One region of the Paenibacillus sp. JCM 18996 genome, then DNA from elsewhere that is predicted to be linked to it. Evidence: riboswitches for the same ligand, from Rfam matches in the RefSeq annotation. Region 1 holds a riboswitch; the other holds the start of a gene.

Region 1 (3,415 bases):
CCATTATCGTGGCCACGGAAGGGTCTACTATCAACGTTGCGCAGAACACGACGATTGCCACAATTAGACTTGTCAATATTACAACTGCCAGTCTTATTTCTAACGGAACCGTTACTACTGTTCAGTCCACTACGGTGGTCAGTGTAGTATTGACAGGCAGCGACACTGCCTTAAAAGACCGAGCCAAAACGGCTGCTATCAATGCCATTAACGCACTGCCTGCGACGATAACTGCCAGTGATAAAGCGGCAGTGGGCCGGGCGCGTGAATTGGTGAACGGAGCCCTAAGCCTTGGGGCGACTTTCAACGTCAACGAGTTATCGAAATTGGTCCAATCGGAGAGCAGGCTGACAGAAATGAAAAACGAAGCGGTGCAATCGGCTATTCAAGCGATCAGGTCGCTGCCCGGCATAATAACGCTCACGGACAAACCGGCAGTTATCGCAGCCCGTGCTAAAGTGAGAGATGCGCAAGCGTTGGGTGCGAAAGATGCGGATATCACCAACTTAAATGTACTGGTTTCCGCAGAGAATACGATTGCACAGCTGGAGCAAGGAAGCGGGGACGGCGCGGCCGCACCGATGGTTATCTCGGCAGCCGCGAAGATTGGCGGAAATGATGTGCAAGCGAATGTCGCTGGAAATCAAATCACATTTACCCTGTCTAGTGGCTTGAACAGTTCGGATATGGTAACAGGCTTTACAATTAACGCCAGCAGCAATGCGGACAAATTAATTGTAACGGTTATGAACGGCATCACAAGAACAATTACGTTCCGCAACGGCCAGGCCAACGCAACCGTGAGCGAATTGCTCGGTCCTTCCATTGATCCGCAAGGCAATGGGGTTGCCGTTGGAACCTTAAGAGATTTACTTGGCAAACAAAGCTTGGAAGTAAGCGGTGAATTAAGGGACATTTCCGGTAATCCCAACCGTAAGTCCATTGTACTGCTGAGGCTGGTCAAAGATTCGAATGCCCCGGCACCGGTGTTGATTAATGCATCCGCCGTGATTGCAGGTAATGATATTACGGCAATGATTCAAACAGGCAATTTCGTGACGCTCGAGATTCCGTCGACAATATCGGATTCATCAAGAATCACCGACTTTAAAATGAAATCGTCCAAAGAAGCCAAACAGCTTACATTCACTGCCGGTGGGGTAAGCAGATCCGTGTATTTTAACGACGGCAGCGTGAATCTCGCTGTAAAAGATTTGCTTGGCAAGTTGGATCCCCAACAGGACGGTATCACAGTAGGTACGCTCAAACGCGCAATGGGCGGCAAGAATTTGACCATAGCCGGAACCTTGACCGATACGTCCGGCAATCAATCCACGGTGACTTTAACGATCCTCATCACTACTGATACAGTGGCACCTATTATTAAATCCACTGCAGCAGAAATCAATAGCAGAAATGAATTCGCTTCTATTGAGAGCAGCAATCGAATCTCATTTATAGTCCTCAAATCGTGGCCAGACACAGAAATGGTGACAGGATTCACAATTAATGCATCAGACGACTCTTATCAGCTGTCGGTTACGTCAAACGGTCTTACCAGAACGGTCCCGTTCCAAAATGGAATGGCGCACATGACTGTGCGGGAGTTTCTAGGTGATCGATTTGATCCTCAAAACAACGGAATATCGGTCGGTAAGCTGAGAGAGCAGCTTGGAAGCGAGACACTCACCGTTTCCGGGATATTGAGGGATCATTCGGGGCTTCAGTCAAATGTTACAATTATCGTTAAACAAGGGTAGACACTTAACAGTTGATGCCAATGCTTTAAATGAGTAGGGAATTATCGTAAACAGGGTTATCCGAAGAGCGGACAAATCTGCTTGAGGACAGCCCTGTTTTGCGCTAAAAAAGAAAATGCGGCTGCCCAGACTGATTGCCCAGACCGCTAGTGGACATTTCCAATGCTTAGGCTTATAATAAGTCCATGTTAAACTAAGCCAAATTAAATAACGCCAGGGGAGCTGGAATTGGCCGGCTGAGATTGTATCCCTCAAGATACTGACCCTTTAACCTGATCTGGATAATGCCAGCGTAGGAATTAGTGCTATTCATGTGCATCTATGCGCTCCTTGATCAGGGGCGCTTTTTAATTTGTCCGGACTATAGGAGGATGGGGAATGAAAATCAGACAGAGAAAAGCAATGAAATGGTTGATGAGCGGGCTGCTGGTGGCGGGCCTTACAGGATGCGGGGCTGGAGCCAAGAAGGCTGAACCGGGTTCGAACGCAGCGGCTCCGCAAACGGGCTCGAAACCGTTGACCCATATGAAAGTAGTGCTCGATTGGACTCCCAATACGAATCACACCGGGCTGTATGTCGCCAAGGACCAAGGCTTTTATGAGAAGGAAGGATTGGATATAGAAATAATCCAGCCTGGCTCGGGCGGCGCCGACGCGATGGTGGCTTCAGGGGAGGCTCCTTTTGGAGTCAGCTATCAGGAAGGGGTTACGCAAGCGCGGCTGCAAGGGGTGCCGCTTGTGTCCATCGCTGCCGTGATTCAGCATAATACGTCCGGCTTTGCGTCTCCGGCAGCCAAGAACATTAAAGCTCCCAAAGATTTTGAAGGAAAAACCTATGGAGGCTTTGGTTCTCCCGTAGAGGAAGCGATGCTGCAATCGTTAATGTCCGGTGAAAAAGCCGATGTGTCCAAAGTGAAAATCGTCAATGTGGGGGAAGCCGACTTCTTCACTGCGATTAAAAAAGACATTGACTTCTCCTGGATATATTACGGTTGGACGGGCATACAGGCGGAGCTGCGCAAGGAACCGATTAATATGATCTATCTGAATAAATACGATCCGAAGCTGGATTACTACACTCCGGTGATCGTAACAAACGAGAAGATGATCAAGGAGAAGCCGGACACGGTGAAGGCTTTTATGGCGGCAACTGCCAAAGGCTATCAATATGCGATCCAGAAGCCTGAAGAGGCGGCAGGCATTCTGCTGAAGGCGAATCCGGACCTCGATAAAAATCTCGTCGTCGCCAGCCAGAAGTGGCTCAGCCCGAAATATCAGGACGACGCTCCCCGCTGGGGCGAGCAGAAGAAGTCTGTGTGGGAAAATTACGCGGCCTGGATGCAGGACCATAAACTGCTGGAAAAGAAGCTTGACGCGGACGCAGCATTTACGAATCAGTTCCTTCCGGAATCCAAATAAGCGAGATAAGGAGTGGTTATCAAATGGCCAACGCGCTGCTCAGCATTCAAATTATACCGAAAACCGTAAACAATGAAGACGTCATCCCTTATGTGGACCGGGCTATTGAGGTCATTCAGCAGTCGGGGGTAAAGCACCAGGTCAACCCGCTGGACACTACGATGGAAGGGGATCTGGACGAGCTGCTGGACATCGTAAAACGTATGAATGCCGCGATGTTAGAGATCGGCAGCCCG
Region 2 (3,415 bases), 1.4 Mb from region 1:
ACCTGCCGGATTTTGCCAATATGAAATTTATGATCACCATCCACAATATGAAGTACCAGGGCATCTTTGGGAAAGACCAGTTCAGGGAACTGGCCGGGCTGGGAGAAGAACATCTCCACGGATACGCGCTTGAGCTTCATGGGGGGGCGAGCTTTTTGAAAGGCGGTCTGCTGTACTCCGATGTGATTACGACGGTCAGTCCCACCTATGCGGAAGAGATCCAGACGCCTTATTTCGGGGAAAATCTGGACAGCCTGCTGAGGAGCCAATCCGACCGTTTGCACGGCATTGTCAACGGCATCGATTACGAGGAGTTCGATCCGATGAAGGATCCGCGGCTTTTTATCAATTACCGGGATTCCCTGGTGAAAAAGAAGATGAACAAAGTGCTGCTGCAAGAGCAGTTCGGGCTCCCGGCGGGCAGGGACATCCCGATGATCGCCCTCGTAACCAGGCTGGTGGAGCAGAAAGGGCTCGATTTGATTGCCGGTGTGCTGGAGGAGCTCATGCAGGCGGATGCCCAATGGGTGATTCTCGGGACGGGTGAGCATAGATATGAGGAGATGTTCAGGTACGCGGCCTGGCGGTATCCGGACAAGGTTTCAACTCATATCACGTTCGATGAGGAACTGGCCAGAAGAATGTACGCCGCTTCGGACTTGTTCCTGATGCCCTCCCAATTCGAGCCGTGCGGTATCGGCCAGCTGGTCGCGCTTCGCTACCGCTCCGTGCCGATCGTGCGGGAAACCGGCGGACTGAAGGATACGGTACAGCCGTACAATGAATTTACGAAGGAAGGCAACGGCTTCAGCTTCACCAATTTTAACGCGCACGACATGCTCCATACCGTGCGCCGGGCATTGGAGTTTTACCATGATGCGGATGCCTGGTCCGCCATTCACGGCAACATCAGGAAGTGCGATTTCTCCTGGAGTAAATCGGCTCAGAAGTACATTGAACTGTACGAGAGGATTACCGTTCCCGAAGAAAGGATTGCGCTGGATGAGCCGGAAAACGAGGCGGATGGCGTCCTGGAAGATATGCCGGAAAACGAGCCGGGCAGCGTCACGGAAAATATGCCGGAAAACGAGACGGACAACGTCACGGAACATACGCCGGATAACGAGCCGCAAGAGAATGCTTCTGAAAAGAAGGCCTCTGAAGAAAGCGTGCCATTCCTTCCATAACGCCAAAGATGTATGCACATACCTGCGAAGGTTGAACTGCGGGTGCATATCTTGCACAGCCGGCCTGCGGGCCGGCTTTGTTTCTTTTTACAGCGCGTCAGTAAAAAAGGTTCTCAACGCTGCAACTTCGTGCTATAATTTACGATCATATGAATGCTAAGTATCACTAGGGGTGCCATACGGCTGAGACGGAACATCTCCGGACCCTCTGAACCTGATCTGGTTTATGCCAGCGTAGGGAAGTGGTGAGCGTACCGTTTCAAGGTTTGAGTATACCAAGCCGGGACGACCACTTTTCATCGGAAAAGTGGTCTTTTTTGTGAGTTTCGGGCTCACGCAAAAACAGCGATTCCACACCTAAGCCCTGCGCGTATCCGGGATTATTTTGTTCAAGGAGGTGCTTATGAGGCCAAAAGAACTGCACATCGTTTCTACAGGCAAGCAGTCCATGGCTGAAGTGGCCGCAATTGCCGCGCAGATTTATCCTTGGGTAACTTTTTTCCATCTGCGCGAGAAACACAGGACGGCCCGCGAGCTGTGCGAAGGCATTAAACAATTACTCATGGCGGGTGTCGACCCGAGAAGAATTATTGTCAACGACCGGGCCGATGTCGCGGCCGCCATGTATGTGTACGGCGTTCATCTGGCGTATCACAGCCTGGATGTTGCGCAGGCGAAGGCAGTATTTCCGGGCCTGGCTGCAGGCAAATCCGTTCATTCCGCAGATGAGGCGGTACTGGCCGAAGAGGAGGGCGCGGATTACCTGATATTCGGCCATGTGTTTCCGACAGCGTCAAAACCGGGCATGGCAGCGAGAGGCGTTGAAGCGCTCCGTGAAGTGATTGCGAAAGTGAAGGTGCCGGTTATCGCCATCGGCGGACTGACTCCGTTAAATGCCGCAGAAGTGCTGGACGCCGGTGCGGCGGGCATTGCCGTGATGAGCGGTATCCTCGAAGCGGTTGATCCTGTGGACACGGCGCAGGCGTACTATCAAATTTTACACAACGGGAGTTAATGAATATGGCAGAACACTACGATGTGGCAGTTGTCGGCGGAGGTGCGATTGGTGGGTCGGTCGCATTCCATCTGGCGAAAAAGGGGTTCAAGGTTCTACTGCTGGAAAAGGGCCGCACAGGCTCCGGCGCTTCAAGCGCGGCGGGTGGAATGCTGGGAGCGCAGTCCGAAATGCATGAGAAAGGGCCGTTCTTCGACCTGGCCCGGCTCAGCAGAGCCAAATTTCCTCTTATCGCGGAAGAGCTGAAGGAGCTGACCGGCATCGACATCGGCCTGGTGCAAAAAGGGCTGCTGAAGGTTGCCGCAACCTCCGAGCAGGCGGAAGAGTGCCGAGGCATGATCGCTTTTCAGGTCGAGGCAGGGGAGCGGGCGGAATGGCTGACTCCCGAGCAGGCGCGGGAAGTGGAGCCCGCTTTGACGCAGCAGATCTGCGGAGCCGTGTACATCCCAGGCGACGGCCAGGTGTTGGCCCCTGAGCTGTCGGAGGCTTATGTGAAAGCAGCCGCAGCGCTGGGAGCCGCGGTAAAGGAGTACACCGAGGTGAAATCGTTGATTATCGACGGGGATCGGGTGAACGGCTTAATCACGGAAGAAGGCACGGTGTTGTGCGAACGGGTCGTAGTGGCAGGCGCGGTCGGAAGTAAAGGACTGCTCACGCAAGCCGGGCTTTCACTGGATCTTTATCCGGTCAAAGGAGAATGCTTTTCGGCCGTCACACAGAAGCCTCTATTGGAAACGACGATATTTTCAAAGGGATGCTACCTGGTCCCCAAACGCGGCGGCCGAATCCTTGTAGGCGCTACGATGGTTGCAGGTTCCTATGATTTGACAGTCAGTGTGGGAGGACTGATGGGCTTAATGGAAAAAGCGGTGCGTCTCGTGCCTTCGATCGCCGCGGCCAGATTGGAAAAGTCATGGGCGGGACTCAGGCCGCAGACACGGGACGGGCTGCCTTATCTGGGGGAGGTACCGGGCTGCATAGGGTTGTTTGCGGCGGCAGGACACTACCGGAACGGGATTCTGCTAAGCCCGATTACAGGGGAGCTTGTAGCGGACCTGATCTCGGGCAAGCGGACGGCCGGCATGGATCTGGACGCTTTTCGCCCCGACCGGCACAGCGCTTCTCTTACGGCAGGAGGAATATAAAAAATGAAAGTACTTACGATCAACGGAACCGAGCTTGAGGTCCCGCAAGCGGTCACGACGGTAAGGGA

What was found. Region 1 has a riboswitch for thiamine pyrophosphate ahead of ACZ5N7_RS19215 (ABC transporter substrate-binding protein). Riboswitches for the same ligand answer to the same signal wherever they lie in the genome.
Region 2: another riboswitch for thiamine pyrophosphate. It lies ahead of ACZ5N7_RS06820 (thiamine phosphate synthase); the one in region 1 lies ahead of ACZ5N7_RS19215 (ABC transporter substrate-binding protein).

Annotation. Positions count from the first base shown of each region.
Region 1 covers NZ_AP043884.1:3,880,872-3,884,286, forward strand. Annotated here, with positions in the region: gene ACZ5N7_RS19210 (S-layer homology domain-containing protein) at 1-1,760, shown strand, start outside; TPP riboswitch at 1,966-2,076, shown strand; gene ACZ5N7_RS19215 (ABC transporter substrate-binding protein) at 2,139-3,179, shown strand; gene ACZ5N7_RS19220 (thiamine-binding protein) at 3,203-3,415, shown strand, end outside.
Region 2 covers NZ_AP043884.1:1,385,478-1,388,892, reverse strand. Annotated here, with positions in the region: gene glgA (glycogen synthase GlgA) at 1-1,187, shown strand, start outside; TPP riboswitch at 1,346-1,445, shown strand; gene ACZ5N7_RS06820 (thiamine phosphate synthase) at 1,591-2,202, shown strand; gene thiO (glycine oxidase ThiO) at 2,208-3,347, shown strand; gene thiS (sulfur carrier protein ThiS) at 3,351-3,415, shown strand, end outside.